Regions from separate parts of the Zooshikella ganghwensis genome, predicted to be linked through region 1. Evidence: predicted binding sites of a transcription regulator. Region 1 holds the regulator's gene; each other region holds the start of a gene.
The links. The regulator sigma-54, encoded in region 1, starts transcription at its own class of promoters, with help from an activator protein. The targets are predictions, from matches to a motif close to TGGCACNNNNNTTGCTNT.

Region 1 (8,377 bases):
CTGTGCTTTTTTCGGCGGAGCTGGCGAGTAGTTTACTGGGGCATTTTCTTTCTGCTGTAACAGGTTCTAGTCAGTATCGCGAAGCATCATTTTTGTTAAATAGCCTTGGTCAACAGATTTTTCCTGATAATGTACGCATTCATGAGCAGCCACACTTAAAGGGTGCCATAGGAAGTGCAGCGTTTGATAATGATGGGGTAGCGACTTATGCAAAAGATTTTGTAGCAGATGGGGTGCTGCAAAGTTATATCTTAAGTACGTATTCTGCCCGTAAGTTGAAAATGCAGAGTACAGCAAATGCGGGTGGAGTTCATAACCTTTTCATTGAACCCAATAACCACTCTTTTGAGGATTTGCTGAAAAAAATGGATCGAGGGCTGTTAGTTACAGAGCTAATGGGGCATGGTGTTAATACAGTTACAGGGGACTACTCTCGCGGTGCTGCGGGCTTCTGGGTTGAAAATGGCAAAATCCAGTTTCCGGTGTCAGAGGTTACGATTGCTAGTAACTTAAAAGATATGTTTAGAAACTTAATTGCTATTGGCAATGATATTGACTGGCGAAGTAATGTTAAAACCGGTTCGTTGCTGGTTGAGCAAATGACAGTGGCTGGACACTAGTCATCATTACCTTTTAAGTTACATTAATTATTAAGTTCCTCTGATGCTAGCCTCATGCGAAAAAGTATGAGGCTAATCCAAGAAAAGCAACAAAGCCTACAACATCTGTGACTGTGGTTAGTATTACGCTTCCGGCTAATGCAGGATCAATACGCATTGCTTTTAACAATAGGGGAAGCGCAGCACCAGCAATGGCTGCTACTAATAAATTTGCGACCATTGCTAGTGCAATCACAAGAGAAATGATGGGGTCTTTAAACCATAGCATTGCTGCTATGGAGACGACTATGGCCCAAAGGCAGCCATTCAGGAAGCCAACAATACACTCCCGTGATAATAGCCAGCGCACATTGGATTGACCAATTTGGCCAAGCGCCATCGCACGAATGACCAGAGTGAGTGTTTGGCTTCCTGCAATACCTCCCATGCTGGCGACAATCGGCATAAGCACTGCCAGGGCAACGACTTTGTCAATGGTGTCCTGAAACATGCCAATAACCGCTGAGGCTATAAACGCTGTTAATAAGTTAATCCCTAACCAGATTGCTCGGCTGCGGGCTGTTTTCATCACCGGAGCAAAGGTATCGGCATCTTCATCCAGGCCTGCCATACTCATCAATGAGTGCTCACCTTCTTCACGAATGACATCAACCACATCATCAACGGTGATACGGCCCACCAGCTTGCCTTCTTCATCTATTACCGGGGCTGAAACTAAGTCTTGGCGCTCAAATAACAGCGCTACTTGGTTGGCTGACATGCTGGCGGGAATAGCCTGGATATCGGTCTGCATGACTTCTCGTACACTGATGGAGGGGTGAGTTGTCAGCATCTTGCTGATGGGCAATACACCAATAAATTCATCACGACGATTAACGACCAGTAAAGCATCGGTCATTTCTGGTAGTTCAGGATGGCGGCGTAAATAGCGAAATACAACATCCAGTGTATTACTGGGACGGACAGTAATCATATCCGTATTCATCAAGCCGCCAGCAGTATCTTCTGGATAAGATAAAACCTGCTCTACACGATGACGGTCTTGGGCATCCATGGATGCCAACACTTGTCGGGTAATAGTATCTGGCAGCAGTTGCAGCATATCTGCCAGATCATCGGTATCAATATTTTCAGTGAGGGCTGCCACCTCATCTACATTCATCTGCTCCAGATAAAATTGGCGCAGATCATCACCAAGCTCTTGAAGCACTTCTGCAGCAAGCTCTTTATCCAACAGCTGCCAAATAAGCGTTCTTACTTTGGGGGGGGAGGATTCCAGTAGATGAGCAATGTCCGCTGAGGTTAGGCTGTTCAGCATCATTGATACTTGGGGGGATACCCCTTGTTCCAGTGCCTCATTTAAGACCTGGATTTGGGTATCGGAAATGCTGCTTTGTTGTTGAGCCATAACCCCCCCTGTTGGGCAGTACAGAAGTTACAGGAAGCATAAGAGCGCAAATTCTAACGAAAATTTGCTATAGGCCAAAGTATCTTCTTGATTTGTTTTGCTAAATCAGAGTATGTAGAGGTTGGAATAGGCACCGTTAAGTGTGTTTTTGCTTGTTTTTGGGTAGTCTTAGTAGTTTGTTAAGATTGGCAAGAGGCAAAAGCAGAGGCTGACTTGGTGGTAACTACTCGCCTTCTTCAAAATAGTTATCAACCAATGCCTTAAGTGCAATAAATGCCTGCTCTTCATCTTTGCCTTCAATAAGGACATCAAGTGTTGTACCTTGGCTGGCTGCTAGCATCATTACAGACATAATGCTTTTGCCGTCTACCATTTTGCCTGCTTTACCAACACGAATTGTGCTGCCAAAGGCTGCAGCCGTTGTTACAAACTTTGCAGCAGCACGGGCATGAAGCCCTAGCTTATTTATGATGATGAGTTGCTCTTCTATCATGGTGACGGCTGAAGTCTTAACGTTTAATTAAGGAAGTTCTCGATGTCTAACTTGGACGTTACGGTACTTAGCTTGAAAAGAAGATGCAAGCCGTTCAGCTAAATAGACCGAGCGGTGATGCCCGCCGGTGCAGCCTATGGCAACAGTAAGGTAACTTCGATTGCAGGCTTCAAAGCTAGGTAACCATTTCTCAATAAACTTATAAATATCCTCAAACATCACTTCAACTTGAGGTTCAGCCATTAAAAACTCTTTAATGGGTTGATCTTTACCCGTGTACTGTCGTAAATGATTCACCCAATAAGGATTGGGTAAGCAGCGTACATCAAAAATATAGTCTGCATCATTAGGGGCACCTTTTTTAAAGCCAAAGGACTCAAATAAAAGGGCAATACTATTGTCCTGTTTACTGGCTACACGTTTATTAAATATATCCCGTAAATCATGCAGGGTAAGTCCGGTAGTATCCATTGTGAGATCAGCCAGGTTAGAGATAGGGTCTAAAACCTGTTGTTCAGCTTTAAGTGCTTCAGCCAATGAACAGTTATGGCTGCTTAAGGGATGTTTTCGCCGAGTCTCACTGAATCGCTTTAATAGCTCTTCATCATCAGCATCAAGATAAATAACTTCTGCATCAACTTGCTGCTGCTTAATTCGGTTAATTATTTCCGGAAAGCGTGATAGCTCTTGTCGTATATTTCGAGCATCAATACTTACAGCTACTCGGTCTAAATACGCCTTTTGCAGCTCTTTCGCTAAATCGGGAAGTAAAACCAGGGGTAAATTATCAATACAGAAAAAGCCTTGATCTTCAAGAACATGTAGTCCCGTACTTTTGCCTGAACCTGATCGACCGCTAATGATAACAAGTTTCATACGACTTTAATCTGTACCCTGGTAGTGAGTCGGCTTTAGTTAATTGCGCCATATTATTATTACACAGCAAGTATAGTGTACACCAAAATGACAGCTTCTTGTTGTAGCCAAGCTACAATGAAGTCCGTCATTTAGTGTAAATAAAGACGAAACGCTAAAATAAGTTGGTTGTGTGTGGCTTGTTAATTGGGAAGAGGAGCAATAGCAAGCTCAAAAAGCTCATGGTTGCTTTGAGCATTACGTAACCGGTTTCTGAAGCTGGCATTTTCAAATCGTTCGGCAACAAGTTGCAAAATCGCCAAATGCTCTGAGGTGGCTTCTTCAGGGACTACAAGTGCAAAAATTAGGTCAACAGGGTGATTATCCATAGCATCAAACTCAATAGGTTCACGCAGTTTTAGTAAGGCTGCCATGGGTTTATCACAGTTAGTTAATCGGCAGTGGGGCAGGGCAATACCTTTGCCAAATCCAGTGCTGCCCAATCGCTCTCGGGTAATAAGACTATCAAAAAGTTCGCTAGCACCTATGCCTGGCCGGAATCCGGCCAGGATATCTGCAATTTGCTCTAACGTTCTTTTTTTGCTGCCACCCTCAACATCACAAGCGGTGCACTCCGGGGCAAGAATCTGTTCGAGTTTCATTGCGTTTTTACAGTCTCCAGCAATCGCCAGTTTAACGGGCTCCTGCGCCCTGTAAACGGTCAAGGTTTTTCTCTTTGTGTTTTAGAAGTTGACGATCCAACCGATCGACAAGCATGTCAATCGCTGCATACATGTCCTCAGATTCCGCTTCAGCGCGAATATCTGCACCTCGTGTATGTAAAGTGGTCTCAGCTTTTTGTCGAAGTTTTTCGACACTTAAAGTGACTTGCACATTGGTAATGTTATCAAAGTGCCGCTCCAAACGCTCAAATTTATTGATGACATATTGGCGCAGCGGATCGGTAATATCAACGTGGTGACCACTAATGTTTATTTGCATGCATCGATCTCCTAGGTGATCCGATTTACAGTCTATCAGTAGAAACTGTGTACTACTACTGACTCCACACTCCCCTCCTTGAAAAGGGGCTAACTGGGGTGTTTGTCACCCTATAACGCTTTTTTACACCAACCGTTTTCGCTCGTTAGAAGGTGGAATAGAAAGTGATTCTCGGTACTTGGCGATAGTTCGTCTTGCCACTTTTATTCCTTGTTCTTCCAGAAGCTTGGCTATTTTACTATCTGATAAAGGTTTTCGTGCATTTTCCGCCGCAATCAATTTTTTTATGATGGCTCGGATTGCTGTTGATGAGCACTCTCCACCCGATGATGTACTAACATGGCTGGAGAAAAAATACTTCAGTTCGAATATACCACGAGGGGTGTGCATATATTTTTGAGTAGTTACTCTTGAAATGGTTGACTCATGCATACCAACCGCTTCAGCAATGTCATGAAGCACTAAAGGCTTCATGGCTTCTTCACCATACTCTAAAAAGCCTTTTTGATGCTCAACAATACAGCTGGCTACACGCATTAATGTTTCATTACGGCTCTGCAAGCTTTTAATGAACCAGCGGGCTTCCTGAAGGTGATTTTTAATGTAAGTATTATCAGAGCTACTATCTGCACGTTTGACTAATGAAGCGTAGCTGGCATTGATGCGAAGACGGGGAGTGGCATCCGTATTTAGCTCTACAGTCCAACGATCACTTCTTTTTTGGACAATAACGTCGGGAACAATATATTCAGAGTTCTCGTCTTGAATAACAGAGCCAGGCCGTGGATTTAAACTTTGTATTAGCAAAATCGCTTGCTTTAACTGCTCTTCTTTCAACTTTGCTTTTCGCATAAGTTGATTGTAGTCGTGATTGCCTAATAAATGGAGATACTTTTGGGTAATTAGCTTTGCTTCTTCCAGAAAAGGTGTGTCTGCACTGAGTTGCGTCAACTGAGTTAACAGGCACTCTTTTAAATCACGCGCGGCAACACCAACCGGGTCAAACTGCTTTAATAATCGGTGTACAACAACCACTTCGTCCAGGTCAATTTCTAACTCTGGATCAAAGCTTTCATGAATATCCTCAAGGCTACAGGTTAAATAGCCGCTTTCATCCACAGCATCAATGATTGCTATTGCAATAAGTCGGTCGTTATCACTTAAGGGGGTAAGGTTAAGCTGCCAATGTAAGTGCGACTGAATAGTTTCTGCTGTACTGTTTCTGGCGGTATAGTCAAAGTCTTCATCGGAGCCGGACGATGAGTTTCCAGTCGAAGGAGGTAATGAGTCATACACATCCTCCCAGGCAGTATCTACCGATAGTTCAGAAGGGATTTGCTCAGCCCATTGGTCTTCATAGAGTGAATCACTGCTTTCGTTTTCTTGATCTTGGGAAGAGGTGTTGGCTGTATCAGTGCTGTTGTCGTCACTACTGGAGTTTGAGGAAGCTTGTTGAGTAAGCTCATTCTGATGTTCATCAGAAGAGTCACTGGACTCGCTATTTGAGCCAGTATCAGAGGTATCTTCAATAAGTTCTAGCAAAGGGTTTGAGTCTAGGGCTTGCTGAATTTCTTGTTGCAAGTCAAGCGTAGACAACTGAAGTAGTTTAATGGCCTGTTGCAGCTGGGGGGTCATTGTCAGCTGTTGGCCCATTTTTAAAACTAGGGATGGCTTCATAGTTAGTTGATTTACCTACACTGCAACAAAGCAAATGCTAAAGTTTATCTATTAGTATGCCACTAACATTACCTGTCGTTGTGGTGAAATAATGCTGCCACATTAATTATTCAGTAAACAGTGAGTGATAATGATGAGTGGCCGCATCTCATACATTAACACATTATATGCGCGACCAGGCTACTTGTCTTAGATTTTGAATTGATGTCCAAGATAAACATCCTTGACTTTTTGGTTGGCCATTACATCACTCGCTGTACCTTGAGCGATTATTTGTCCTTCACTTACTATGTAGGCTAACTCACAAATATCAAGTGTTTCTCGAACATTGTGATCCGTAATCAGTACACCTATGCCTCTTTCTTTTAAGTGAGTGACTATCATTTTTATATCATTTACTGAGATGGGGTCAACCCCAGCAAAAGGTTCATCCAGTAGAATGAAAGAGGGTTCAGTCGCCAGTGCACGAGCAATTTCAACTCGTCGACGCTCACCACCTGATAAGCTCATACCCATACTATTTCTGAGGTGAGTGACATTAAACTCTTCAAGCAGATGGTTAAGTTTTTCTTCTCGTTGTTGACGATTTAAGTCTTTACGGGTTTCCAAAATACCCATTATATTTTCGCTGACGGTCAGCTTGCGGAAGATAGACGCTTCTTGTGGTAAATAACCAATTCCTGCACGTGCCCTGCCATGCATGGGTAGATGTGTAATATTGTGTTCATCTATTTGCACTTGACCATGATCTGATCGAACCAAGCCAACAATCATATAAAAAGTGGTTGTTTTTCCCGCACCATTTGGACCAAGTAGACCAACAATTTGACCACTTTCGATATGGAGTGAGACTTCTTTGACAACTTGACGACCTTTATAGCTTTTGGCCAGGTTTGTGGCTTGTAGAACGGGCATAGAGTTACTTCGTCTTTGTAGGTTGCAGGATCATCTCAACACGTTGCTTGCCGCCAGCTTTTGAAGAGTCGCCTTTAGCATTCACAGTTTGGGTTTTCATGTTATAGTCAATACGCTTGCCTGTGAACTTATTGCCTTCCTGAAATAATTTAGCATTAACAATAATTTCAACTTTTTCTTGAGGAATCATATAGTTGATTTGCTTGCCATAGGCGCGAATCAGTTCTTTGTTAGGTTCAGGCTTTTCTTCATAGTGTGCTGGGCTACCCAGAGCAATCACTTTGTTGATATTTCCCTGTTTGTCGGTATAAATGGTGACTTTGTGACCAGTAATTTTTATGGTGCCTTGAGTAATGACAACATTTCCCGTCAGTATACGCACACCATCTTTTTCGGCATTAGCACTATCAGACTTTGCGTGAATTGGTTTTTCTCTATCAGCAGGTAAAGCCCAGGCTGTTTGCTGGCTTATAAGGCTAAAAAGTAGTCCTAGTGTGAAAAGGTTAATCCTGCACTTCATATGTTCCCCTAACATTGGATAGCAACTCCACACGCTCCTCATCTAAATATGCATTCATGCCGACCGCGTTTACAACTGAGTTGTCAGTTTTAATGGTTACTGGACGTTTGGTTTTCGCTTGATTTTGTTCTGCGTAAACAGTCAGAAACTCTGTGGTTATAATCATGCCAGGATTTCCAGTTGTTTTCTGTTCCCTAATTACGACATTATCCCAGAGTTCCATCACATCTCCACCAGGAAGTATCCTTCCTTGCCGTGAGGTCGTATGCCAGTCGCTACTTTGTTTTCGCGTAATCAAAATATCAGGCTGATCAATCAGTGAAATATCATTATGAGGAAAGTGACTTACTTTCTCAGCAACAACAACGTAGTCTTGCTCACCTTTTGTTGTATATTGGGTAATAACAGGAGACTCCATAAAAACATCTGGAGAAACTGCAGTATTTTCTTTTTTATCACTTTTAGGTGCGGTTAAGTTAAATGCATCTGGCTGGTTTAAAAAAGTAAACAAGCCATACCCCAGTATGAGTAATAATGTCAGTGTAGTAATACGTTTTAAGCCCATGGTGAACAAAGCTCATAGCGTTAAGAAGTCAAAGACAGTTGCGTCATGTTAACAACATAAGTAAGGAGCTAGCTGGGCATCAAGCGTACCTTGGCTTGCCATTATAAACTCGCATACTTCTCTAGCAGCTCCAAGTCCACCAAGCTGTTGGGTGACACCAGCTGCATAGTGTTTTACCGTTGGATTTGCATTAGCAACGGCTAGGCCCAGACCAACATAACGGATTGCAGGGAGGTCGGGTAAGTCGTCTCCTAAATAGGCCACTTGTGCAGGTGTGAGTTCAAGCTGTTCAAGGATTTCTTTTAAAACGACCAGCTTGTCT
Region 2 (8,377 bases), on a different contig from region 1:
TGAATTGGGAAGAAATACATCCCCCACCCAAGGGAACAGGGCGAGATCATTACTTAACCGCAGTAACTAAGGTGGATGATAAGCTGGTTGAGATCATTGATGTTGAAAAGATTCTTGCGGAAGTTTCTCCAATGAATGAAGAACTTTCAGAGGATGTTGTTCGTCATGAGCCAACCGATGACTTAGCGAATAAGAAAATATTAATTGTTGATGACTCAGCAATAGCGCGCAAACAAGTACAACGTTGTATAGAGTCGTTGGGCATTGAGGTTGTGGCCAAAAATGATGGTCGTGAGGCTTTAGAATACCTTATGGAGTTGATTGACAGTGGTACTAGTCCTACAGATGAACTCCTTATGATTGTTTCTGATATAGAAATGCCTGAAATGGATGGTTACACGTTAACCTCTGCTATTAGGAATGATCCGCGTATTAATGATATGCATATCGTGCTGCATACATCATTGAGTGGTGTATTTAATAAAGCCATGGTGGAAAAAGTGGGGGCGAATGATTTTATTGCCAAGTTTAATCCCGACTTATTAGCGGGGGCGGTCATGGAACGAATCCAAATATTAACGGGTTAATTACAGGTTAGCATCGAAATGGGGTAATTTCTGTGGCTGAATTTGGTTCTCAACCGAAGCGAACGGTCCCTACGAATGATTTCGAAGTGTTTAGTCTTTTTTTGGAAAAAAGTAGTGGCATTGTTTTAGGTAAAAATAAAGAATATTTAGTAAAAAGTCGTTTAAGAAAAATTTTAGCGGAAAATAATATCAACTCTCTCACAGAGTTGGTTTCGCAGATTGAAAAAAATCCTCGAGGCGATTTGCGTGGCAAAGTTATTGATGCCATGACCACCAATGAGACATTATGGTTTCGGGATAATTACCCTTATGATGTGTTAAAAAACAGAATATTACCTGAGCTTGTCAAGGAGCGACGTCAACAGAATATTCGTATTTGGTCAGCCGCTTGTTCTACAGGACAAGAACCTTATTCAATAGCAATGGCCATTGATGAGTTTGAGCGTAATAATTTAGGTATGTTAAAAGGCGATGTAAAAATTGTCGCAACTGACTTATCAAGTAAAGTCATGGCTGAAGCGATGGCTGGAGAATATGACTCTCTTGCATTGGGTCGAGGGTTGTCTGATGAGCGTCTGAATCGTTACTTTACCGCATTACAAGGAAAGCGTTGGGTAGTTAAACCCCATATAAAAGAGCGTGTTGAGTTTCGTATTATTAATCTGCAAGAAAGTTATACAAGTTTAGGCCGCTTTGACATTGTCTTTTGCCGGAACGTATTGATTTACTTTTCTGCTGAACTAAAGCTGGATATTTTAAGCCGAATTTATAAGACATTAAAGCCTGGAGGCTTTCTATTTTTGGGGGCGTCTGAAGCTTTAAATGGCTTGTCTGATTTATATGAAATGGTACAGTGCCGGCCAGGTATAATGTACATGGCAAAATCTGATAAAACAGATGTATTTGCGCGTGCTGAAAAAACCACAAGCCGCATACAGTCCTCCTCTTCTGAGGCCAAACGGTCTACCACAAGAGCAACAACTTCGGTTAAAGATCCGACAACAACACGAACTCGAACAACGACTACCTCTACCACAAAACCAACTTCCTCAATAAAACCTTCCTCGAATAAACCAGAGCCTTTTAAGCGGTAACGCTTCGTCTTGAATCGAAGGAAATGAGTTGCCGTTTGCCTGGTTACAGTGTGACAGATAGAGATTAACTGTCTGATAATCAAAGAAAAAAATTAGTGGCATGGGCTTTGCGTTTAGACCAAGTAGAAAATTACTCGGTTTGTTTGGCAAGGGAGTATTTATGGCTATCAGTTTTGATAATGCATTAGGTGTGCACCCTTATGCGCTACAAATTCGTGCAGCAAGAGCAGAAATCATCGCTAATAATTTTGCCAATGCAGATACCCCAGGTTTTAAAGCCAGAGATATAGACTTTAAGCAAGCTCTTAAACAAGCTGTTGATGGTTTACCCAGCGGCAATCAATTGCCACTCAATACGACAAACGAGCATCACTTACAAACAGTACCTACAGAATATAGTGGACCTGAAGTACTTTTTCGAACGCCAATTCAACCTGCGATCGATGGCAATACAGTGGATACTCAACAAGAACACTCGCTATTTGCCCGTAATGCAATGGATTTTCAGGCCGGTTTTGAGTTTTTAAATAGTAGCTTTAAATCATTAAAAACAGCAATTAAGGGTAACTAGTTATGTCTTTAACCAATATATTCAATATTTCCGGAAGTGGTATGTCGGCTCAGTCTGTACGTTTAAATACCATTGCCAGTAATGTTGCCAATGCAGAAACAGCCAGTAGTAGCATTAATGAAGTGTATCAAGGACGCAAACCATTTTTTAAAATCATGCAAACACGCGTTAATGAAGATCCATTTTGGCAAGGCTCTGTCTTTGATGATGAAAATACGTTGTACCAGCAGCAGGGAAGAGGTGTGATGGTGCAAGCGATTGTTGAGAGTAAGGCAACGCCTCAGGCACGTTACGAACCTGATCATCCTAAGGCCGATGAAAAGGGCTATGTGTACTATCCAAACATTAATGTGGTTGAAGAAATGACAGATATGATTTCAGCGTCCCGTTCATTTCAAGTCAATGTTGAAATTATGAATACAGCTAAAACGATGTTGCAAAAGGTTCTGACGTTAGGTCAGTAATATGGCTGATCGTTTTGTGGTTAGCACTAAGGTGAGCGAGGTGCTCTCATGAGTACAATTAATCAGACCCAAAATACGACAGCTAACGCTGTTGTTGATAAATATACATTAGAGAATCCTTCATCGGCTAAAGGCAATAAGGAGCTGGGTCAGGATCAATTTTTAACATTAATGATTGAACAGTTAAAAAATCAGGATCCATTAAACCCGCAAAAAAATGAAGACTTTATCGCTCAGCTTGCGCAGTTTAGTACAGTGGAAGGGATTACTAATTTAAATCAAACTGTGACCAGTATGTCTTCAGCGTTCACTTCCAGTCAGGCACTGCAGGCATCTGCGTTGGTAGGACGTTCAGTTTTGGTTCAAACCTCACGTACACAACTAAATGCTGGGAGTGATGTACAAGGTGTTGTCGATTTGCCTGCCTCAAGTCCTGTGAGAGTCGATGTTTTTAATAGCTCGGGTGTGTTAGTCAGACAGATCGATTTAGGCTTACAGCCGGCAGGTGCAGTGGATTTTACATGGGATGGCAAAGATAGTAATGGTCAGGCTATGCCATCTGGAGTGTACAGCTTTAGAGCATCAGGCGTGTTAGATAATCAAGGAATCGCTTTATCAACAATGATGAGTACGAATGTGGATAGCGTAACCCTGGGTACATTTAATGATTTAACATTGAATTTAGCGGGTGTTGGTTCGGTTAAGTTAAGTGATGTTAAGCGGATACTTTAAATATGACGAAAGCTTATTGGTTATATGTATATGATTAGTTATTTATTTGGGGGGATGATTTTTTTATGGCAAAAAAACAGCGTACGAAAAATATCTAATTAAATAGAAGCTAAATGAGTTGTTATCGTTTTTAGTCGGTGTTTTTTTTAAAGGTTGCCAATTGCTGGGAAGAAAATTGGAGCAGCTTTGCTAACCCGTTAGGATTAGCGCTAGGGAGAGTGCGCATAACATGACGCATAAAAAATTTATGTTTCTTGCAAGATTCATTATGCATCCTTGACGGAATTAATGAATAAAGGAGCGCAATATGGCGTTTAATACTGGCTTAAGTGGGCTTAAAGCCGCTTCCACTGATCTGGATGTAATTGGTAATAACATTGCGAATTCTGCAACAATAGGCTTTAAAGCTTCCCGAGCTGAATTTCACGATGTTTATGCACGTGAAATATTAGGCGGAAGTAGTCGCTCTCCGGGTAATGGTGTATTAGTGCAAACTATTGCTCAACAGTTTAATCAGGGTAATATTAAGCCGACGGAAAGAAACCTGGATTTAGCTATTGATGGTACAGGCTTTTTTATTATGCGGGATAATACCGGGCAAACCTATACACGTCAGGGCATTATTGGCATCGATAAAAACGGTAACCTGATTAATAATCGAGGCTCTTTTTTGCAAGGATTTGCAGCAGATGGGCAAGGAAATATTATTCCTGGTATTTTGTCGGATTTACAAGTAGGTGATCAATTTCAGGACCCCAGGCAAACGAGTAATATTGATATTAGCTTTAATGTTGATTCCCGCGAGCCTGTTTTGGAGCGAAGAGGGAGTACCAGTGCCGCTAATGGTGCGATTATAGGCAATGCTCAAGCAGGTACGAGCAATGGTTATACGGCAGGTTCTTTAGATATTCAGGATATTTCGACAACACCGGCGACCACCATTTCGACAGTCGCCATTCCTTCGGCCGCTAACCGGTCAGCTCGAGCAATCGCGGCAGAGTTAAGCAACTTATCTCAAGTAATTACTGCCAGTGCCAGTACCCGGGTAAAAGTCGATGTGAGTACTTTACCTTATGGAGGTGCAGCACCTGCGGGGGCTTCCATTACGATTAATGGCCAGGCGGTTAGTTTGGCGAGTGTGAATGATGCCAGTGAACTCGCGACCGCTATTGCTAATTTGACAGACATTAGTGCTTCATTTGTCGCGCCCAGTGAGATCAGAGTATTTAATAATTTAGGTGATGATATTTCTGTTGCTATCAGTAGCACGGGAACCAATGTCTCAGTGCAGGGTGCTACTGGAACAACGTTTACCAATGCTGGTGCACCAGTTGTGGTCGCAGATGGTGGAGCAGCTACAGTAGGAGGCGAAGTTAATTTTCAGGTTGAAGAAAATTTTCAGCTAGTGACCCCAACACTACCTGCAACAGCGTCTAATGTTTTTAATTTTCCATTGGCTTATGTGCCATTTATAGAAAACTCTTTTGATCCCATTGATCCAGACACATACAACCATGCAACACAAGTAGAGGTGTTTGATAGCTTGGGTAATGCACATAACGCGACACTTTACTTTGTTAAAGAGCGTGCCAGTACAGTCAACCCTAATGTGACAGAGTGGAGTTTGTTTGTGCAAGTGGATGGTCAGGATGTGGGTGACCCTGTGGTGCCAGGGGGGGCAGCAACCCGTGCTAGGTATTCTGTCCAGTTTGACCGTGAAGGTAACTTAATTGATCCGCCACCCAGTATCGTGATAACAAACTGGACTCCCCTTGATGCCGATGGTATTCCGATTACAGCTTTGGGGCCGATAAATACCTCAGCAGGTGGTGATGTTTTGCCGTTACCTGATCCTCCGACCAGTTCCAACTTTGTGATTGATATTGAAAACTCCACTCAGTTTGGTAATGCTTTTGCGGTAGACAGCTTAACTCAAAATGGTTTTGCGGTAGGCAATATTACTGAGCTGGATGTCGATGATGAGGGGATAGTATTTGCCCGATACAGTAATGGACAAACATCATTGTTGGGGCAGGTTGCGTTAGCTAACTTTGCCAATAATCAAGGTCTTACGCCAATTGGTAATACCTCATGGGCTCAGTCTTTTGCTTCAGGGGAGCCGGTCATAGGCTCGCCACAAGCTGGTGTGTTTGGAGGGATTCGTTCTGGTACTTTGGAAGAAGCAAATGTTGATATTGCTGAACAGCTGGTGAACTTAATTATTGCTCAACGTAATTATCAAGCCAATGCGAAAACCATTGAAACAGAGGATGCTATTACACAAACCATTATCAACCTCCGCTAATTCAGCCCTTAAGCAGAGTATATCTAACGCTGCTTTTTAAGGCTCTTTTGCAAGTAAGGGTGAGGCATGGTTTTGCCTCATCTGTCCTGCTTTACAGGATTTAATTTGTCCGCTTAACCCTTTCGCCTTTCTATCATTAGTCGTTAGAAGCTAGGCATGTCCCTTGCAAGTAATCGATAAATATGAATTAAAGTGAAGCAAGTTGCCGCGGGAGGAGCCAATGGATAAAGCCCTTTATGTATCCATGACTGGAGCAGTACAAAATATGCTCGGTCAACGGATACATGCTAATAACCTCGCCAATATTACGACAACAGGTTTTCGCAGAGATTTTGAGCAGGCGCGCTCTATGCCTGTGTTTGGTGAGTTTTACCCAAGTCGAGCTTATGCCATGACTGAAAGCCCTGGTCAATCATTTGACCAGGGACCATTGATGGAAACAGGTAATGATCTGGATGTGGCTATTCGTGGCGATGGCTGGATTGCTGTGCAGGGGGCTGATGGCGAAGAGCGTTATACCCGTGCCGGGAATTTGACCATAGGTACTAACGGTGAATTATTTACAGGGTCAGGGTTGCCTGTACTAGGGGAAAACGGACCCATTGTCATACCAGAATTTGAAAAAATCGAGTTGGGATTGGATGGTACGATTAGTATCCGTCCAGTAGGGCAGCCCCCTAATGAGCTTGCTGAAGTCAACCGAATTAAGCTGGTCAATCCTGATGTTAGCCAACTGATCAAAGGCACTGATGGTCTTTTTAAGTTTAAGGAAAATGAGGTTGCGCCTGCAGATGCTAATGTACGGTTAGTGCCGGGCTTTCTTGAAGGTAGTAATGTTAATGGAGTAGCAGAAATGATCAGCTTGCTCGCATTAACTCGTCAGTATGAAGTCAACGTTAAAATGATGCGTTCGTTAGAGGAAAACAGTGAATCGATGGAAAGTGTATTACGCATTAATTAAAAAAAATTAGCGCTGTTGTAATTTATCGAGTGTGGAGGTTGTTATGCATCCAGGGTTATGGGTTGGAAAAACGGGGATGAGCGCCCAAGATCACCAGCTAACCGTTATCGCCAATAATTTAGCAAATGTTGCTACCGTTGGTTTTAAACGTGATCGTGCCGAATTTGAAGATTTATTTTATCAAATAAAACGTCAGCCCGGCGGGCAAGCAACACAAGATAATGTATTACCTTCTGGTTTACAGTTGGGCACAGGGGTGCGTGTGCACAGTACACAAAAAGTCTTTACTACAACGGGTTTCCAAACAACAGAACAGCCATTAGATGTTGCTATTAATGGTCGGGGTTTTTTTCAAATATTATTGCCGGATGGCAGTATTTCCTACACCCGTAATGGAGAGTTTCATTTAAATGCCGACGGTGATGTGGTCAATGGTAATGGTTTACCCTTGGAGCCCGCAATAAATGTTCCTCAGGATGCAACGTCTATTACAATTGGCGAGGATGGCACTGTCAGTGTAACGATTGCAGGACAAGCAGACCCTCAACAACAAGGACAAATTACGTTAGTGGATTTTATTAATCCTCCAGGACTTCAAGCTATTGGAGGAAATTTATTTTTAGCCACAGGCGCCAGTGGTGATCCTGTTGAAGGTAATGCTGGTGAAGATGGCCTGGGATTTATAAAACAGCACACGTTGGAAAGCTCTAATGTGAGCATTGTGGAAGAAATGGTAAATATGATAACCACCCAACGTGCTTATGAAATGAATTCTAAGGTGATTTCAACTGCAGACCAAATGCTGCAATTTGTGACGCAGAATTTATAGACAACAAGAGGTGTAAGGTCATGAATGTATTACGATTAGGCCTGATAACCCTGGTTTTTTTTGTTTATAGTTTTTTATCGGGCTGTGTATCATTACCGGCAGAGCCTAATGACCCTGCTTATGCGCCGGTGTATCCACCCACACCAGTACCAACAGAGTTTACCAATGGTGCTATTTATCAAGAAAACTTTGCCATAAGTTTATACGAAGACCGTCGAGCACATAGAGTAGGTGACATCTTAACGGTTAGGCTTGATGAACAGACTAAAGCCAAAAAAGAAGCTGACACTGAAATTGATAAAAACAGTAATTCCACCATTGCGGACCCAACAATTTTGGGGAAAACCGTTAAGGGGTTATTTGGTAATGATTTAAGTTTAAATACACAAATTTCGTCAACCCGAAGTTTTGATGGTGAAGCAGAAACTAATCAGAGTAATAGTCTCTCCGGTAATATCACCGTAACTGTGGCAGAAGTGCTACCTAATGGTGTTATGAAAGTCCGTGGGGAAAAATGGTTAACATTGAATACTGGTGATGAATATATTCGGATAACAGGGTTAGTTCGGCCGGAAGATATCACTCCAGATAATATGGTTTCATCTCAAAAATTAGCTGATGCACGTATTACATACAGTGGGCGAGGAGAGGTGGCTGATGCAAGTAAAGCAGGATGGATTGTCCGGTTTTTACTGAGTACCTTTTTCCCTCTTTAAATCAGGAATGACCAAAGCATCAGTATAAGGAGTATGTTATGTTAACGCTTCGATTCCTGCTGTTGGGCTGCTTAATATCGTTAGGTATTTTAAGTCATGCGGAACGCTTAAAAGATCT
Region 3 (8,377 bases), on a different contig from region 1:
TATATGAGATCAAACAGGGTTCAGTTGATCTCACTGCGTCATCTTCATGGGTTGAAGAGCGTAGCCAATATGCGTATTACTCCGAAGAGTATCGCTGGGAACAGATGAGAATTGTGGTTAGAAAAGGGGAGGTGGTGCGCTGGCCTCTGCAAAAATTAAGTGATATTGCTAACTTTGACATGCATCTAACAGGGTTGTTGGGTGCATGGTATGGTGCAGAGTTCGATCAAATAGAAAAGAATACAAAGTACAAGTATTTACTTACCCTTGATGCTGAAACGGATAAGCATCTAAATCGATTGGTTAATCGACGCACAGATGGTGTGATTAATGATGTGATTTTTCTTAAGCATCAGGTAGAAAAAATGGGGATTACTGACTCAGTCGATATTCATCCCTATAAAGTGCACGATAATCCCCTATTTATCATCTTCAGTCGAGCCAGTGTGTCTGAGTCAGATGTAAAATACTTAAATAAAGTGATTCAACAAGCTAAACAAACAGACTTTTATCATACACTGTATGACCCGTATACAGCACCGGGGACCCCTAAAGTATCTCAAGAGCAGGTCCCATAAAGGTTTAAGACTTCGTTTCTGACCGGTAGCAGGCTTCGATTGCGCTATTGTATTCTTGGTCTAGCTCATGCTCATGGTTAACGCATACGGATAAATCGGTTAATAAGCCAGTTTGTAGGCTATAAATCCAGCCATGAATGGAAAGCGTTTGGTTTCGTTGCCAGGCTTTTTGTATGACGGGTGTGCGACAAAGGTTGTAGACCTGCTCAATGACATTGAGTTCATAAAGCTTAGCAAGCTGATCTTCTTTGTTAAACGTTGCCAGGTTTTCTTGGTGCTTCAAGTGAATATCTCGAATGTGGGCAAGCCAATATGAGACCAAGCCATCTTGTACATTATCGTAAGCAGCTTTTACACCGCCACAGCCGTAATGCCCACAAATAATGATGTGCTTAATCTTTAAAATATTGACGGCATACTCTACAACAGATAAGCAGTTAAGATCGCTTTGTATTACTTGATTAGCGATGTTGCGGTGGACAAATAGCTGGCCTGGCTCCATATCAACAATCTGGTTAGCAGGTACTCGGCTATCTGAGCAGCCAATCCACAGAATTTCAGGTGACTGCTGGGCTGACAAGTTAGCAAAAAAATCTGGACTTTCTTGAGTAACCCGAGCTGCCCATGCTTGGTTCTTTTCAAATAAGGGTTTTAACGTTTTCATACCTATCCGATGTTGTTGCAAGGTAAGCAAATTGCAAGACTACAGTTGCTAGTCGCTTGGCTTGAGACGGTCTTGGTTAAGTCATTTTTTATCAAAAACCTAGTCATGTAGCAAGAAATTGCTGTGATTTAAAGGCATTACTTGTCAATATGTTTCATAAAGTGAACAAGTGTTTTACATGAGTGTTTAGCCTGGTCTGCAACACCCATTGGTAAGTATAAACCTTTATCGAAAGTATTGTATGAAGGAATAGGTGGAGAAATAATTTATACCCTTTGACTTAAGGGTATAAACTTATCGTGAGTTTTATAACCGAGTGGTGCGGTTACTTTTTTTCAGTATTTAATGATTTAATGAGATCCATTGATATTTTTTGAATTTGAGGAGTTAGTTTTTTCGCACGTTCTTGAGCTATTTGCATAGACTCTTTAGAAATTGTTGGCATGATATTAATAGTTTTTTGGCCGACAGGTGTTTGATAAAACTTAGTCATTTCTTTTAATTCATTTTCATTGTAATGCTTCATATAGATGTTAACGAAATCTTTTTTGATAGCACTCCAAGTAAGTTCTGACTGAAGAATTGATGTGATTTGGGTAACATGCTTTTCCACTTTAGCTTTAGTAGCAGGATCTTTAGCATATTGAGTTAATTGGGAAGTAAACATTGTTTTATATTGGCTGAACAAAGGTTCATACATGTTTTTCACTTTCATCACTTTCAGTAATTCTTCTGCTGCTGCCTGATGACTTGCAGTATCGGCATGTGCAGGTATGTGTAAGCAAAGTACGGTAGCTAAAAGTGTAAGTTTTAACGTATTTTTCATTATAGGCCTTTCTATTGGTTTAGTGAGTTAGCTTAGTATTATCCCCTATAGCAGTAGTTAACAGCTTTGACTCAGCGGACAGGTTATACCACTGATACGGAGAAAATATGTTCTAGGGTTAGTCACTTCGTCATCGTTGGGGTTTCGCGGAAGTTTTAAAAGTATGATATAACTCATACTTTTTATATCTGGGTATCTTAGAGGCTGTTAACAGGCCCTAGTGATTGGTTCGTATAATACTGCATTGTAAGCAAAGAAGCTGCTATCCTATACCCTTCACGAATGATTTCTAGGTTTTGTTATCTTCACTCCTCACCCCAATCACCTATTAATATAGGCTCATGGGGCTTCGTCACTCGATGGCCGCACCTAAAAACCATTCGTATTGGGTATATTTGGCGCGAGGACCACTAGGAACTATTTATGTTTTTGTGAGCCCAACAGCTCGCAGGTGAACCAGGAAAATAACCCTTTTGGAGTATTTTTTGTCAACTCCAGACTTAACAGTTTAAGACATATGGTGACTAAAAAAGCTCGGCATAAACGCAAAAAGCAAGGCTTAATGGAGGGTGTAAAGCACTTCATAAAGCGTCTAGTGCTAATCTGGGTTTTCTTTTCGGTATTGTTGGTTTTACTTTTTCGTTGGTTACCCTTACCAACAACGTCATTTATGTTACAACAGTGGTTGTCTGCTCACTCTCCTTGCTCAACTCTTCGTTATCAGTGGGTTCCATGGTCTCAAACATCGAAACATCTTGCCATTGCGGTAATAGCTGCAGAGGATCAAAAGTTTGCAACACACTGGGGCTTAGACTTTGCAGCTCTGCAAAGCGCGTTACAAACCCGTTTAAAGACGGGGAAAATACGTGGTGGTAGCACTATTTCACAGCAGGTGGCAAAGAATGTATTTCTTTGGCCGGCAAAAAACATGTTTAGAAAGTCGTTAGAAGTTTACTTTACTATGCTGATTGAGTTGCTTTGGCCAAAAAAGCGTATTTTAGAGGTGTATTTGAATATTGCTCAGTTTGGTGAATGTACCTACGGTGTAGAGCAAGCAGCACAACAGTACTATCGAATTAAAGCCAGTGAACTGAATGGCTGGCAAGCTGCGCGATTAGCAGCGGTTTTACCGAACCCGGTAATATATAGAGCCGATCGGCCATCCAACTATGTTGTTAAGCGCAGCAACTGGATTAGACGGCAAGTAAAGCAATTAGGTGGTTTTGGTTATTTGTCGAAGTTTGTAGGTTACGAGGATTAATCACTGTATATATCCATGTGACATTATGTTTTATTGTGTATTGTTGTGATATCTATAATGCTTAAGTGCTATTTTTTAATGTGAGTTGTCTCATAAATATAGTGTTTTTTTGTTTGATTTTTGGTTTCTAACTGGTCAAGGCTTTTTATCATAGAGTACTATTGAATTCTTACCCCGTGTAACTTTATACCCTTCACGAATCATTTTAAGGGTTTGTTGTCGGTGCTCTTCACCTCAGTCACTTATTAATATAAGCGCCTGGGGCTTCATCACTTGACGGCCACCCCAAAAAAACTTCGTACTGGGTATATTTCACTGTAATATATTAAATTTTCAATAGGGACTTGAATTTTATGACACTTGTCATCCACCATAAGCAGTATATGCCGTTGACAAGGTATATTAAAGAAGATGATGAGGCTAAGACTTATACGGTGTGTAATTCATGAACAAAAAGCAAGTATTAATTGTTGCTGATATTTAGTGCCATAAGCGTATCAGTAGTATGTTGCTGGTTTGGAATTGGATGAAGCTAAATTAAGTGTGTGGTTTGGCTGATAAGTAAATACATTTTTTCGAAATGGAAATCATAACCAAGTCATTATTGAAGATACTTTCAGTACGTTTTAATGACGGAGGCTGAATGTTTAAAAAACTTTTTTCATGGTTTAGTGGAAAAGCTAGTGAGGATAACGCTAGCGATAAAGCGAATAATAACGGTCATTCCGATGATCAACAGCACACAACGCTTCAGACCCAAAATAATCAGGCTAATACTCACTCAGTAACAGATAGAGAGTTTACTGAGGAGACACAAACCAAAGCCTTTGTGGATGAGCCTGATGATAACTCAATACAGTCTGACTCAGTTAATGAGAAATCAAGCGAGTGTGATGAGCAAATTAAGCCGGTTACAGAGACACAAGAGACATTTGATCAGTCACCAGAAGCACCATTAAGTGTGACGAAAGAAGAGACTTTTGTATTTGCTGCTAACTTAACACTATATACCTCGTTAGATGTGCTTCAACAACATGGTAAACAGATTGCTGAATTGCCTGAAGCGTCGACTTCGAAGAAAGAGGGTGAGTGGTTAAAGGCTGCAGATTTTGCCCTTCGTGTTGACGAAAATGGCATGTTAAAAAGTGATATTGGCTTTGTTAAAGAGGCTGAGTATTTGGCGTTCTTGCTAGCATGTCGAGAAGTTGTTGAGAGTAATTTAGGCTATGAAGAAAAGCTTAAAGATTTGAGCGCCAAGATGGAAGAAAACCCACTTTGGCATAGCTGGGGGCAAAAAAAGCTTAAAAACAAAGAAGACTGGATAAGTGACTTGATTATTAAGGAAGAGACGCGAGTGATTACGGGGTTATCGCTGGCAAATGCTAAAACATTGTTTAATCAAGGTTATACGTCACTAAGTGCGATTGCAACCGCGCCAGAAGAAGTATTGACTTCATTACCAAGAGTAGGCAAGAAAACGCTTGAAAATATACGTCAGGCGGCCTCTTAGTGCTGTTGGCTTGAAAATATCTGCCCAACGATATAGTTTCCAACAACATTTTATAGCTACCGTAAGGTAGCTTTTTTTTGGGGAGGAAACTCAGGTGTATTGGGCTAGGCGCCACACTCTTTAAAGCTAGACTCTGTTATAACTTCTCCATTAATTTCCTGCATGATATTTTTTCTGGCCTGTTGCTCCCAGCGTGCTTGTAGTGCTGGTGTAAAGTAGAGGGTTGGACGTGATAGCAGCTTGGAAAGCACTTGGTTTCTTAGGCGTTTATATAAACGATAAGGTATAAAGCGGTGCTCCATGCGTACCTGCTGCTGGTATCGTTGATAAAGCGCTTCAGGTGCTGCAAGAATGGCTAAATCCAGGTCGAGAAATAATTGCTCGTCTTTACTACTTGAGGAGGGCTGGTGATGTATTGTCGAAAGTATCCACTGGCTAATGCATTCTACTTGTGCTGGCGCCACACCCAAATCCAATAACTCATTTTTTGCTTGATTCGCACTCGCTAATTCATTTCTCCGACTAAACCGCTTATACACACTATCATGATAAAAGATGGCCAACATAATTGTTGGTAAGTCATGACTTAAATCGGCAAATCGTTCCGCAAGTGTCATTAAATGTGCAAGATGGTAAATGTTATGGTAATGGCGGTGGGTTTGCTGATATTGGGAAATGAGCTGGGCAAAAACCTTATACTGAGTTTGGCTGTCACACTGTGCATTCATTGCATAAAGGTATTTTCGCCAGGCTCCATAGAGTTTGCGAATAACAGGGTGATGCAGTAATGGGAAGTGGGTAGTATGGGTAGGCATAAGTCACTCACTTATTTGATAATTATCTATCTTTTTAGATAGTCCCCATTGAGCGGCTAACTGCTATCCTATTGAATTTAGTGTAAAAAAATTTTGGCATGGTCTTTGTTATATGTGGTTTACCTTACCTGATTTTGACTAAATGAGATAGCATTCCAATGTGTAGAAAATATGAAGTTGTTCAAGGACAAAAAGGTGTTCCCATTAAAGCTTGGACCCGTGATGTTGCCTTTGAGCAAGCCGCTAAACAACAGTTATTGAATATAGCTCAGTTACCCTTTGTGTATAAATGGCTGGCGGTAATGCCGGATGTCCATTTAGGTAAGGGAGCCACAATAGGTAGTGTGGTACCTACGGTTGACTGTGTGATCCCGGCTGCTGTTGGTGTTGATATAGGCTGTGGAATGATGGCATGTAAGACATCACTCAACGCCAGTGATTTACCTGAACACCTTGGTGGAATTCGAAGTGCAATTGAGCAAGCGGTTCCTCATGGGCGTTCAGCTAGAGCCAGAAAAGGGCGGGATAAAGGTGCCTGGGGTGATATTCCGCAAGATGTTGCTAATGCGTGGCGTGCACTGGCGCCTGTGTTTGATCAGCTGCAGGAAAAGCATACGGTCTTGAAGCAAACCAATAACGTAAATCATCTAGGAACTCTTGGTACAGGAAACCATTTTATAGAAGTCTGTTTAGATGAGCAGAACAGTGTTTGGTTTATGTTACATAGCGGTTCCCGTGGCGTAGGTAACAGAATTGGTACTCACTTTATTGAGCTTGCTAAAAAAGAAATGGAACGCTGGCAAATTCAACTGCCTGATCGTGACTTGGCTTACTTGCCCGAAGGGTCAAATTTATTTACTGACTACATGCAAAGTGTTGAATGGGCACAAAACTATGCTCGTATTAACCGAGAAGTCATGATGCAGCGTGTGATTCAAGCAGTACAAAAAGCACTGAATCGTACCTTTGAGGCGCATGTTGAAGCAGTAAACTGTCATCATAATTACGTAAATCGTGAGCATCACTATGGAAAGGATGTCTGGATTACTCGTAAGGGGGCTGTGAGTGCGAGAGAGGGGCAGTTAGGTATTATCCCAGGAAGTATGGGGGCAAAATCTTTTATCGTAAGAGGTAAAGGAAATCCTGAAAGTTTCAACAGTTGTAGTCATGGTGCTGGACGTGTTATGTCGCGTACTCAAGCGAAGAAAGTAGTTTCACTGGCAGAACACTTGGCGGCAACTCAAGGGGTTGAGTGCCGTAAAGATGAGGCTGTGATTGATGAAACACCAGCTGCTTATAAACCTATTGATAACGTGATGGCTGCTCAGTCAGATTTGATCGAAGTGGTTTATACCTTAAAACAAATTGTTTGTGTGAAAGGCTAGGTATGGTAGGGTCCAGCCTCACAATGAAAATTGTTTTTAATCAATGATGAGTAAGCGCAGTAATATGCGCTTACTTTATGCGTAATTACCTAGGTTATGTGGTTGGGATTTTTACGGACTTAATTTTATTTTGGATAAAAGCAATGAGCTTTTTAACTTCCTCAGTTTCTGTATTGAAATTATTATAATCAGTACTGTATATTTCTTTTAAGTCATTTAACGTTAAGTAATCCGGGTGGTGAACTTCGGCAATTGTAGCATACTTAAATTTTGTGTTGTTTTTCTCAATATATAATGAGTATATATGAATAGCTAAATTTTCTTTCGAAGACGACTGAAAGCTTTTGTATAATGCAGCTAAATCCTGGTCAGATTTTAGTTCGCCAAAGAATTGAGGTTGTTTACTTATTTTCCATCCAGCCGCTTTTAAAACTGCGCCAATAGACCCTCCATTGAGAATTTTTTTGTGCTCATTGGCAAAAGAGGTATCAACTTGCTCAGGGTAATGCACAATTGCCAAAGTCCTGGTTACTTTTTTACTTGAGTGAGTACTGTATAAGCGTGATACTCTAATTGACTCTCCAGATTCCAGTACGTCAATCCCGTAGCTACCAAACTTTAGTTCAATACGTTCACTGTTCAATAGGGGACGAAGTTTTTTATTGTCAATGGGTGTGGATGTTTGGGTAGCGAATGTATGACTGGTAAAGGTAATAAACAAGCATGTTAGTAAAGTAGAGAGCTTTGTTTTAAGCTGATGCATAGACATCTCATTTTTAATTAATGGCAGAAGAGTGATACCCACAGCGAAGTATACCCTTCACAAATGATTTCTAGGTTTTGTTATCTTCACTCCTCACCCGCAATCACCTATTAATATAGGCTCATGGGGCTTCGTCACTCGATGGTCGCACCTAAAAACCATTCGTATTGGGTATATAGAAGTGGAGTGAATTTAAGTAATAATAAAGCAAGTATAACGTTACCAGCTTTATAAAAAAATATTTAATCATTAAAGAGGATTAAATATAGTTAACCTTTATGAATAGAGAGTAATAGTTTATATACCGAAAATGAAAAATACAGACAACAACATTACCTCTGTGTCTGGAACTCATTAGGATAAACGCTAAAAAAGATTCGTGAAGGGGCTATATACAATTGCTATGGTTGATGCTGAATAGATGGTTTCATTGAAGGAGCATTAAAAAACTATCATCAGAGCCAATAATGTCTATAGTTTATTGTAAACATAAGCATGGCAAGTGTTGAGATTGAAGCCAGAGTGAAAAGCGAGAGAAGACTACGTTATATTTCCTTAGTAGTATTGTATTTTAC
Region 4 (8,377 bases), on a different contig from region 1:
ACAGGTAATGGCTTTAGGTGCTCAACCAATAAGGTGACCAGCTGCTCACTGACTGACCCTGTTTGCCGACACTCATCGACGATCAGTATATGAGAACAGTGCTGAATTTCTTTCACTAGTGCCTCAACATGAATAGGTGCCAGCCAGCGTAAGTCAATAAGCTTAATAGGCAGGCCATCCTGCTGCTCAAGTATGCGTATCGCTTGTTGAGACAGCCTCACACCATTGCCATAGGTGATGATGGCAATAGGCGCCTCGTTACCATCAACGCCTATCTCCCCCACCTCGATGATTTGACCAATTTCAGGATAAGCCTGAGCCCACAAATTATCCCCTACTTGATGTAAATCTTTTGTCGTATATAACGCTATTGGCTCAATAAAAACCACCACTCGTTGCTGTTGCCAGGCATAGGCCACAGCACTGCGCAGCATCGCAACCGCATCAGCACCATTAGCGGGACACGCAATGACCAGTCCTGGAATATCCCGTAATACGGCAAGTGAATTATCATTGTGAAAGTGTCCACCAAAGCCCCGTTGATAAGCTAAACCAGCAATACGAATCACCATCGGGTTAGTGAACTGTCCTTGAGAGAAAAAGGCTAATGTCGCTGCCTCGCCTCGTAACTGATCCTCTGCATTGTGTAAATATGCCAGAAACTGTATTTCTGCCATCGGTAAAAAGCCATTATGGGCTAACCCTGTAGCCAGCCCTAAAATACTTTGCTCATCCAATAAAGCATCCATTACCCGGGCTGGGCCGAACTTGTGTTGTAATCTGCTGGTAACGCCATAAACGCCACCCTTTTTCCCGACATCTTCACCACAAATCACTATTTGCTGGTACTGTAATAACAGATCTGCCAAGGCAAAATTAAGTAATTTATTCAGTGGCTGAGGCTGGCTCAACTGTCGCCATTCATTGCCGAATAGTGATTTGCGTGCAGCTGTAGAAGGTAAATCTGGAACTGGCCTCTGTTGCGCGCAGGCGGTGATGGTCGACATCACCTGTTGTCGAGTGGTTAATTTAGGACGTTTCACGACTTCACCGGCAACCCGAGAGACTTGCTCCCACTGTTGCTGGCAGCCTGCAATAATATCCTGCGCTGACATTATATTCAGATCGAGCAGTAGCCGCGCACTGTACAACAGCGGGTCCTGCTGCTCTTGTCGTTGAATCTCCTGGGATGATAAATAACTGGTTTGTGCGTCGGAACCCGCATGCCCATACAAACGTACCATTCTCAAATGTAATAATGCTGGCCGTCGATATCGGCGCACATAATCGATAGCCTTTACGGATGCTTGGTAAACCGCAAGCATATCCAAACCATCCGCATAAAAATATTTTATACCTGGCCGCTGCTTACAGCTCATCGCCACCCAGTCTGTGGGGGTTTTAACGGATATCCCCAAGCCATTGTCTTCACACACAAGCAGCAATGGTAACGGTAAATGCCGATAATGAATCCAGGCTGCAGTATTTAAAGCACCTTGTGCTGTTGAGTGATTTAGTGAAGCATCCCCAAAGCTGCACATCACCACAGCATCTCCGGCTAAAACCCCTTGGCTGTTTAACTGTTTATGCAGTGGAATGCTATAGGCTGTGCCCACAGCTTTGGGCAGATGTGAGGCAATGGTACTGGTTTGTGGTGGGATGTTCAGGAGCAAACTGCCAAACACTTTATGTCGTCCACCAGCAATGGGATCTTCTGCAGAGGCCGCAAACGCCAGTAACATATCGTAAAGTGGTGTACTTCCGGGCAGTAATTTACTCCTTTGCATAAACAGCGCGCCACTTCGGTAGTGCAGAAATAACATGTCCTGCAACCCTAACAACTGCCCCAGTACGACATTCCCCTCATGCCCAGCACTGCCTATGGTATAAAACCCTTGACCTTGCTGCTGCATTTGCCGAGCTTTCAAATCCAACAGTCGACTCAGCAGCTGACTATGAAACATATCCCTGACAGCTTGCGGAGATAATCCAGTGTCCTTAATGCCAATAGTATGCTCTCTTTCAGGTAGCTCGCCCTTTGCAACAAGTTCACAAAATGCATTAACCCGGGCTTCATCCACTTGCCTCATTCGACCCTCCCTGGCCTATATACGATTCCCTCTGTGGCAATAACTAACAGTGGCATTAACTAAATGCAGCAATCCCTGTCTGTGCTTTCCCTAAAATAAGTGCATGAATATCGTGGGTGCCTTCATAGGTATTGACGGCTTCCAAGTTGAGCATATGACGAATAACAGGAAAATCATCAGCGATCCCATTACCACCTAACATATCCCGCGCCTGTCGGGCAATGGTTAGCGCTTTACCACAGGCATTACGCTTGACCATTGAAATCATTTCCGGGGTCACTTGATGTTCATCTATTAAACGCCCTACACGTAAACTGGCTTGTAATGCCAAGGCAATTTCTGTTTGCATGTCAGCAAGTTTTAACTGCACCAGTTGATTAGCGGCTAAAGGCTGCGCAAACTGTTTTCTATCCAATGTGTATTGACGCGCGGTATACCAACAGCATTCAGCAGCCCCTATTGCTCCCCATGAAATACCATAGCGAGCTTTATTTAAGCAGCTAAAGGGGCCTTTTAAACCAGCCACATTGGGTAAAATCTGCTCCTCAGTAACAAAAACATCATCCAGTACAATTTCACCGGTTACTGAAGCCCGCAATGAAAATTTGCCATGAATAGTCGGGGTAGAAAGTCCTTTACTGTCCCTTTCCACCAAAAAACCTCGGACCTGACCATCGAGCTTAGCCCAGACCACACAAAGGTCGGCAATCGGTGAATTGGTAATCCACATTTTGCTACCTGTTATTTTATATCCTCCCGTCACTTTTACTGCCCGGGTTAACATGCTGCCAGGATCTGATCCTGCATCAGGTTCCGTTAAACCAAAACACCCCACCCATTCACCTTTTGCTAAAAGCGGTAAGTATTTTTGTTTTTGTTCATCTGAGCCAAATGCCCAAATGGGATACATCACTAATGAAGACTGCACGCTGAGAGCTGAACGATAGCCACTGTCCACTCGCTCAATTTCTCTTGCCACCAAACCATAAGCTACGTGGTTAACATTGGCGCAACCATAAGCCTCAGGTAATGTACAGCCTAATAAGCCTAGCCGACCCATTTCAGTCATTATTTCACGATGAAAAAATTCTTTACGGAAAGCTTCCTTCACTCTGGGCGTGAGTTCCTGCTGCGCGTAATCCCGTGCACTATCCCTGATCTGTCGTTCTTCAGCGGACAACTGTTGTTCGATTAATAGAGGATCTTCCCAGACAAACTGCGGCTTTGCGACACTCGCGGTTTCTTGATTCATAGTCGTTACCATACACCCTAAAGCGTTTTATACCCTTTGCTCTCGATATAAATAATCGCTTACCATTTAATGAATATTTATTGTCACTATTCCTTTATTAGCCGCATTATGCTAAAGCCCCTAAAAAACTACAAGCAGAATGTAGTAGACAAAAACCTGTTAAAATTGAAACATTTCTTTAAAACAAACACCTTAATAATGTAATCCTATCCGAAAAATACGTTTCAACTCTCCGCTTTTTAAATACAAGTGGAACACCAGAATGTTGGTCTAAAAATAGTTTGTAATGGGAGTTAAGCGTTGAATTCCTCTAACAGGCTTCCTTGCCTAGTAGAGAGAATGAGAGGAGAGAATTGCTGGTCAGTGCTTTAAATAGGTAGTTTAAAATAGGCACTTAAAACAAATTAACTATAAAAACCCTTATATCAATTGAGTATTATGATTTACATTGGGGAAACATGGGTAGCTAAGTGAGCACCTTGCTCTTTTCTTGAAAGCAATAACCTTACCTCTTGCCCAGGTGTTAATTGATGTCGACCAGGTTCTTTAAAACTCAAATGATTAATATAAACCTGATTAATACCATCAATATCAATACAACCAATCCCATTATTTTTACAATACCATTTAACATGGCCAACACATTGAGTATTCATTGTAATGCTCCTTATATTTTCCCTTCCAGTTTTAAATATTTCTTTTGTAAAAAATACCCTACCGGTGTTCAACAAACCTTTACCAAGATCAAAAAAACGCCTTATTTTTTCATTAAAATTCAAATAACATTATTAAAAAACCTTCTTTGCAGAGCCATACTGCTCAATACATCGTGGCTATTTTTTCCATCACAGCTCAACAAAGAAGCAAGTACCAGACAACCCTTATTTTTTAAACTTACGACGGCTAGCCATTAATAAACCCAGGCTTAACAAGGCAACAGAAGTAGGCTCAGGCACTTTAGTTAACCGAGCAAAAGTATATAAATCAGTCGCCGCATTCTCAGCCGTAAAGTAATCAGGGCCTAATTCAATGGTTGATCCATCAGCATCAAATGAACTATAAATAAAGAGCTCATAGGCCATGTCATCAATCATTAAATCTAATGTCACAGGAAACCCGGCTAATGTTGTTAATGAGAAAAAGTCATCACAAATAGAGCCTTGTGGGTTACCAAATGGACAGCCAACCACATTAGGTGTTTCATTAAAATCAATATCAAATAATGTTACCAATGTCTTACCATAATCTGCGACAGGGACTAATGCAGGCACATCAGGATCAGCAATTTGAAGTGCAGTTGCTAATGCCAATGGTGTTCCCATAATTGATGCTGATTGAAAACCCACACCTAATGTACTACTCAACGATAATGCACCTAAAATCTGAGCTGTTTCTAAAGTAGGAAATGCCCCATTCAGTACATTATTGTTATGGGTGGTAATTGAAATCTCATAAGGAATATCTAAAGCAACCATTGAAATTGACTTATGACTTAACAGCTCCAAGTTACTTTGATCACCACCTGCAGCAATTGGCACTCCCCAACTTAATGTACTGCTAAGATCTGCTCCAAGATCAGCGTTTACAATCGTTGCAGGAGGAATTGCACCTGGACCTACGGTAGGGTTTTGGAAGATACCTGAACCAGCAACTATCGTTAAATCAAGAATACCTGCTTGCGTATTAACGGCCGCTGCAAGACATGAAACCGTAAATAGTTTGGCAATATTAGATAAGCGCATTTTCCTTTCTCCTTTCACATAATTTATTGAGTGTTCAAACTGTTTCACCCCTAACAGTGCAAGGAGATTGCCAAAACTGAAAAATATCAGAATATCATAGCGTTACCTATTCATTAGCTGTCCAAAAACCATTTATTGATAAGTGACTCAACAACCAGACAAACATAAAAAGCAGATTATTAGGGTACACGGCATATTCCCTGTACTGATTATGTAAAAAAAGCTTAAGTCTAATAAATCCATGCCCTCCTACACAGTTAATTCCTACATGCACAGACAGTTCAGTGGACCTCAACCTAACTTTACAGTAGTTTTTTCTATCCTTTGTTCAACGTCTGCATAACGTCCATCAAACACACCGTGAATCCTTCCCTGGAGGTTTGGTTGCCGCTTCCTTGCGGCAAACAGTTCGACTGTGCGTTATCCAGCCGCTGGCTACCCATGTTGTAAATCGTAAGACCACTATTGCTAAATAAATAATGATTGGGGTATAAAAAATAGGTATAAACGCTGAAGGTGGGGTATTATCGGAGGTTATTTGTGAAACACGTGCTGGGAGCACGGTAAGCAGCAGTGACCAGGAAAGGCCTTCTGCTGCGGGAGAGCAAATCACCTCTGATAATGCATTTAATGAGGTAGATTGGTTATTTAAAAAATGTAAATATTTCAGTAAGTTAACTTTGCTTTAACAACAGTCTTTTGTAAAAAAACTGATAGTTTGCTCGATCAATTAAATCATGATTAATCTTTACTAGGTATTTCTAACTTTAATAAAAAAGTCAAAATCACGGGCAATGGTATTTCCCTGGCTACTGACTTCATCTACCGTATTTAAACGTAAATGGATCTGAATGGCGACGACCCTATTCATATCACCTACTAAATCTGCGGTAACATAACGATTTGGCACTTGGTCCGCATTGGTATCTTCACCATAAAGGAAAGTCATCTGTTCAACGCCTCTAACCAATTCCTCTGCAGCATTCAAGCCTTCCTGGCGCCATAGCGAGGTTACAGTATTACCTTGATTATTTGGAAAAGCCGAGTTGGCTAAATAATAAATGGTTGACTCCATTTTATAAATAGCGGCATCTTCTCCGTAAGGAATGCCATCATCCGTTAATTCTTTCTTAGCATTGCCGGGGTCAATTGACCCTCCCGTATTATGAACAATATTATATTCCGTTCCACTTCTAATGACAGCCAAGTTGGTTATTTGAAATAAGGTCGCTTTAGTACAATCACTGATTAAAACAATTTCTTCATCCTCCAGTGAAATACTGGCTTCCACTTTAATATCTGCGGAGGTGTTTGGCATTGCTTGTGTTACCCTAGCACCTTCATCTGAGGTTCGACGAACGACTAGAATATCGGCCGATGAACTTGGGTTAAGGTTCTGTAATTGCGTATTCAGTGTTGGTGACCAAGTACCGCTTTTATACACATAACCAGAAAAAAGCGTCCCCATATCCATCAAATAATCTACATCTGAAGGCTTTAAGCGGTTGATAAAATTACTAAATGCAACCTTTGAAAGACAGCCCATATAGCCTGCCATTCTTAGGTCATGACTGATTAAGTCAAAGGCTAAGCGAGCATTGTCTTGTAAGCGGGACAATCCATTAACAACACGATATGATTGCTGATTGGCACTAAAGATACTGATCATTCCCCCCATTAATACCAGCCCCAACAGCATTGAGACAAGCAGCTCAATAATGGTAAATCCTTTTACATGATTAACTGAGTACATAACTCAAGCGTCCTTTTTAGAGTCCTCCTGTCATAAAATTGTATACCTGGGTACGCTTATCGAACAGTAAGTCAAAAAAACTTAATAAATCTACTTGTAGTGCTAATAAACATGTAACGCAAGAGCACACTATTTATCCGTTTATTTAACCAGAAAAATCATTAAAATTACTCTAGGGCCTGTTAACACTATTTGAATCACCACTGCCGTAGACTATTTTTTCGCCTAGCAAGGCACAAGGAATGCCGTGTAGTCATTCTACATAAATGACTTGTAACACTGCTAGGTGGAAAAATAATCACGGCCCGAAGGGTTATGACGGTAAAAGCACTACTCGTTGTTGCTCATTGTTCATTTAGAATAACTAAACTTCACTCTTCGCGCCTAGATTAGTGCTTTTACCGTCATAACAGTGATATTCAAATAGTGTTAACAGGCCCTAGCTAAAAAAGCAGGACAATCGCATATAAAAAGAGTTTATGATGATCAGAGATTGTATTCATGCAATGCTTGAATTCATTTGTTCCTCCCGCAGCAGAAGACCATCCTTGGTCTCTACTGCTAACGGTGCTCCTGGCACCTGTTTCACAAACAAATTCAAGTATTGCCAACCCTCTTTGTGCTTTACCCCAATCTCGCTTAAATTCATAACAGTAGTAGCTCAATATATATTAAGGGCTTTACAAAGGCTGGATAATGGCCGCTGAACTGTTTGCCGCAAGGAAGCGGCAACCAAGCCTCCAGGGAAGGATTCACGGCGTGTTCAACGGGTATTATTTAGACTTTAGGCACAAGTTTAAGGGAAAATTATATGCGGTTGCCCTAGCTAAAAGAATAAACACTGTTACTCATTATGAATAAAGCTTTGCGCAACTTTCAAACCATAAGCGTCAAATTTTGCGTAAACCAAAGGGGCATCATAATAATGCTCCGGGTTTACTCTTAATACTTTATAACTAGCACTCAACTGACCATCTTTATTAAATTCCTGAAAAACAAACTGTTCCTTGACTTTTTCATTTACTGAGCTTTTATGCCTTTTTAAACGAAATTCATGGTCTTCAGGAATATCAAGTAAACGTTTAAACAACAATTCATTTACAGATGACTCATCTAATAAAAACATCGCTAGCCTCCTTGTAACTTATTAGCCTCGCAAACATTCACAACGACAAAAGGTAAGCTAGGGGTAAGCATAAAAAGAGCCAACTTGCTTTATAAGCATTCAGCCACTATTTCAACCACTGATAACATCATGAAAATAAGCCCTTCAGGAGAGTATTTACTAAAATAGTATATTTTTATGACATTACATATAAAACAGTTCACGCCTAACCTTGTAAAGTAAATAGACAGCAAATCGCTCATATATCTGCCACCTAAAATTAGGTTTTAAATAAATCACTAGCCAATTTTTTTTACATAATGGAAAGCTCATCCATTTTTGTATTCATTAACTAGTTGAATGAACATACTTTTTTTAATCTGGAATAGTTCCTGCTCTACATGGGGTGTTTAAAAACAACCCATCAGGAATGTG

Region 2: a site for sigma-54 is predicted at 1,778-1,795, ahead of flgB (flagellar basal body rod protein FlgB). Genes of this name have one in related genera too.
Region 3: a site for sigma-54 is predicted at 5,749-5,766, ahead of KHS79_RS15550 (RtcB family protein). Genes of this name have one in related genera too.
Region 4: a site for sigma-54 is predicted at 5,140-5,157, ahead of KHS79_RS09710 (PEP-CTERM sorting domain-containing protein). Genes of this name have one in related genera too.

Annotation. Positions count from the first base shown of each region.
Region 1 covers NZ_JAEVHG010000002.1:419,271-427,647, reverse strand. The annotation lists gene pmbA (metalloprotease PmbA) at 1-620, shown strand, start outside; gene mgtE (magnesium transporter) at 673-2,028, opposite strand; gene KHS79_RS05725 (HPr family phosphocarrier protein) at 2,252-2,521, opposite strand; gene rapZ (RNase adapter RapZ) at 2,549-3,397, opposite strand; gene ptsN (PTS IIA-like nitrogen regulatory protein PtsN) at 3,580-4,101, opposite strand; gene hpf (ribosome hibernation-promoting factor, HPF/YfiA family) at 4,070-4,378, opposite strand; gene KHS79_RS05705 (RNA polymerase factor sigma-54) at 4,502-6,055, opposite strand; gene lptB (LPS export ABC transporter ATP-binding protein) at 6,245-6,970, opposite strand; gene lptA (lipopolysaccharide transport periplasmic protein LptA) at 6,975-7,490, opposite strand; gene lptC (LPS export ABC transporter periplasmic protein LptC) at 7,474-8,055, opposite strand; gene KHS79_RS05685 (KdsC family phosphatase) at 8,104-8,377, opposite strand, start outside.
Region 2 covers NZ_JAEVHG010000001.1:615,942-624,318, forward strand. The annotation lists gene KHS79_RS02760 (chemotaxis protein CheV) at 1-587, shown strand, start outside; gene KHS79_RS02765 (CheR family methyltransferase) at 620-1,681, shown strand; gene flgB (flagellar basal body rod protein FlgB) at 1,842-2,252, shown strand; gene flgC (flagellar basal body rod protein FlgC) at 2,255-2,716, shown strand; gene KHS79_RS02780 (flagellar hook assembly protein FlgD) at 2,765-3,448, shown strand; gene KHS79_RS02785 (flagellar hook protein FlgE) at 3,756-5,753, shown strand; gene flgF (flagellar basal-body rod protein FlgF) at 5,974-6,714, shown strand; gene flgG (flagellar basal-body rod protein FlgG) at 6,758-7,543, shown strand; gene flgH (flagellar basal body L-ring protein FlgH) at 7,564-8,259, shown strand; gene KHS79_RS02805 (flagellar basal body P-ring protein FlgI) at 8,298-8,377, shown strand, end outside.
Region 3 covers NZ_JAEVHG010000011.1:49,571-57,947, forward strand. The annotation lists gene KHS79_RS15520 (substrate-binding periplasmic protein) at 1-578, shown strand, start outside; gene can (carbonate dehydratase) at 583-1,242, opposite strand; gene KHS79_RS15530 (DUF2059 domain-containing protein) at 1,568-2,068, opposite strand; gene mtgA (monofunctional biosynthetic peptidoglycan transglycosylase) at 2,586-3,329, shown strand; gene KHS79_RS15540 (helix-hairpin-helix domain-containing protein) at 3,973-4,839, shown strand; gene KHS79_RS15545 (HD domain-containing protein) at 4,944-5,654, opposite strand; gene KHS79_RS15550 (RtcB family protein) at 5,813-7,039, shown strand; gene KHS79_RS15555 (hypothetical protein) at 7,134-7,802, opposite strand; gene KHS79_RS15560 (substrate-binding periplasmic protein) at 8,298-8,377, shown strand, end outside.
Region 4 covers NZ_JAEVHG010000005.1:134,965-143,341, reverse strand. The annotation lists gene KHS79_RS09725 (thiamine pyrophosphate-dependent enzyme) at 1-2,090, opposite strand, end outside; gene KHS79_RS09720 (acyl-CoA dehydrogenase) at 2,146-3,342, opposite strand; gene KHS79_RS09715 (hypothetical protein) at 3,786-3,998, opposite strand; gene KHS79_RS09710 (PEP-CTERM sorting domain-containing protein) at 4,224-5,084, opposite strand; gene KHS79_RS09705 (PilW family protein) at 5,836-6,837, opposite strand; gene KHS79_RS09700 (hypothetical protein) at 7,339-7,488, shown strand; gene KHS79_RS09695 (hypothetical protein) at 7,682-7,963, opposite strand.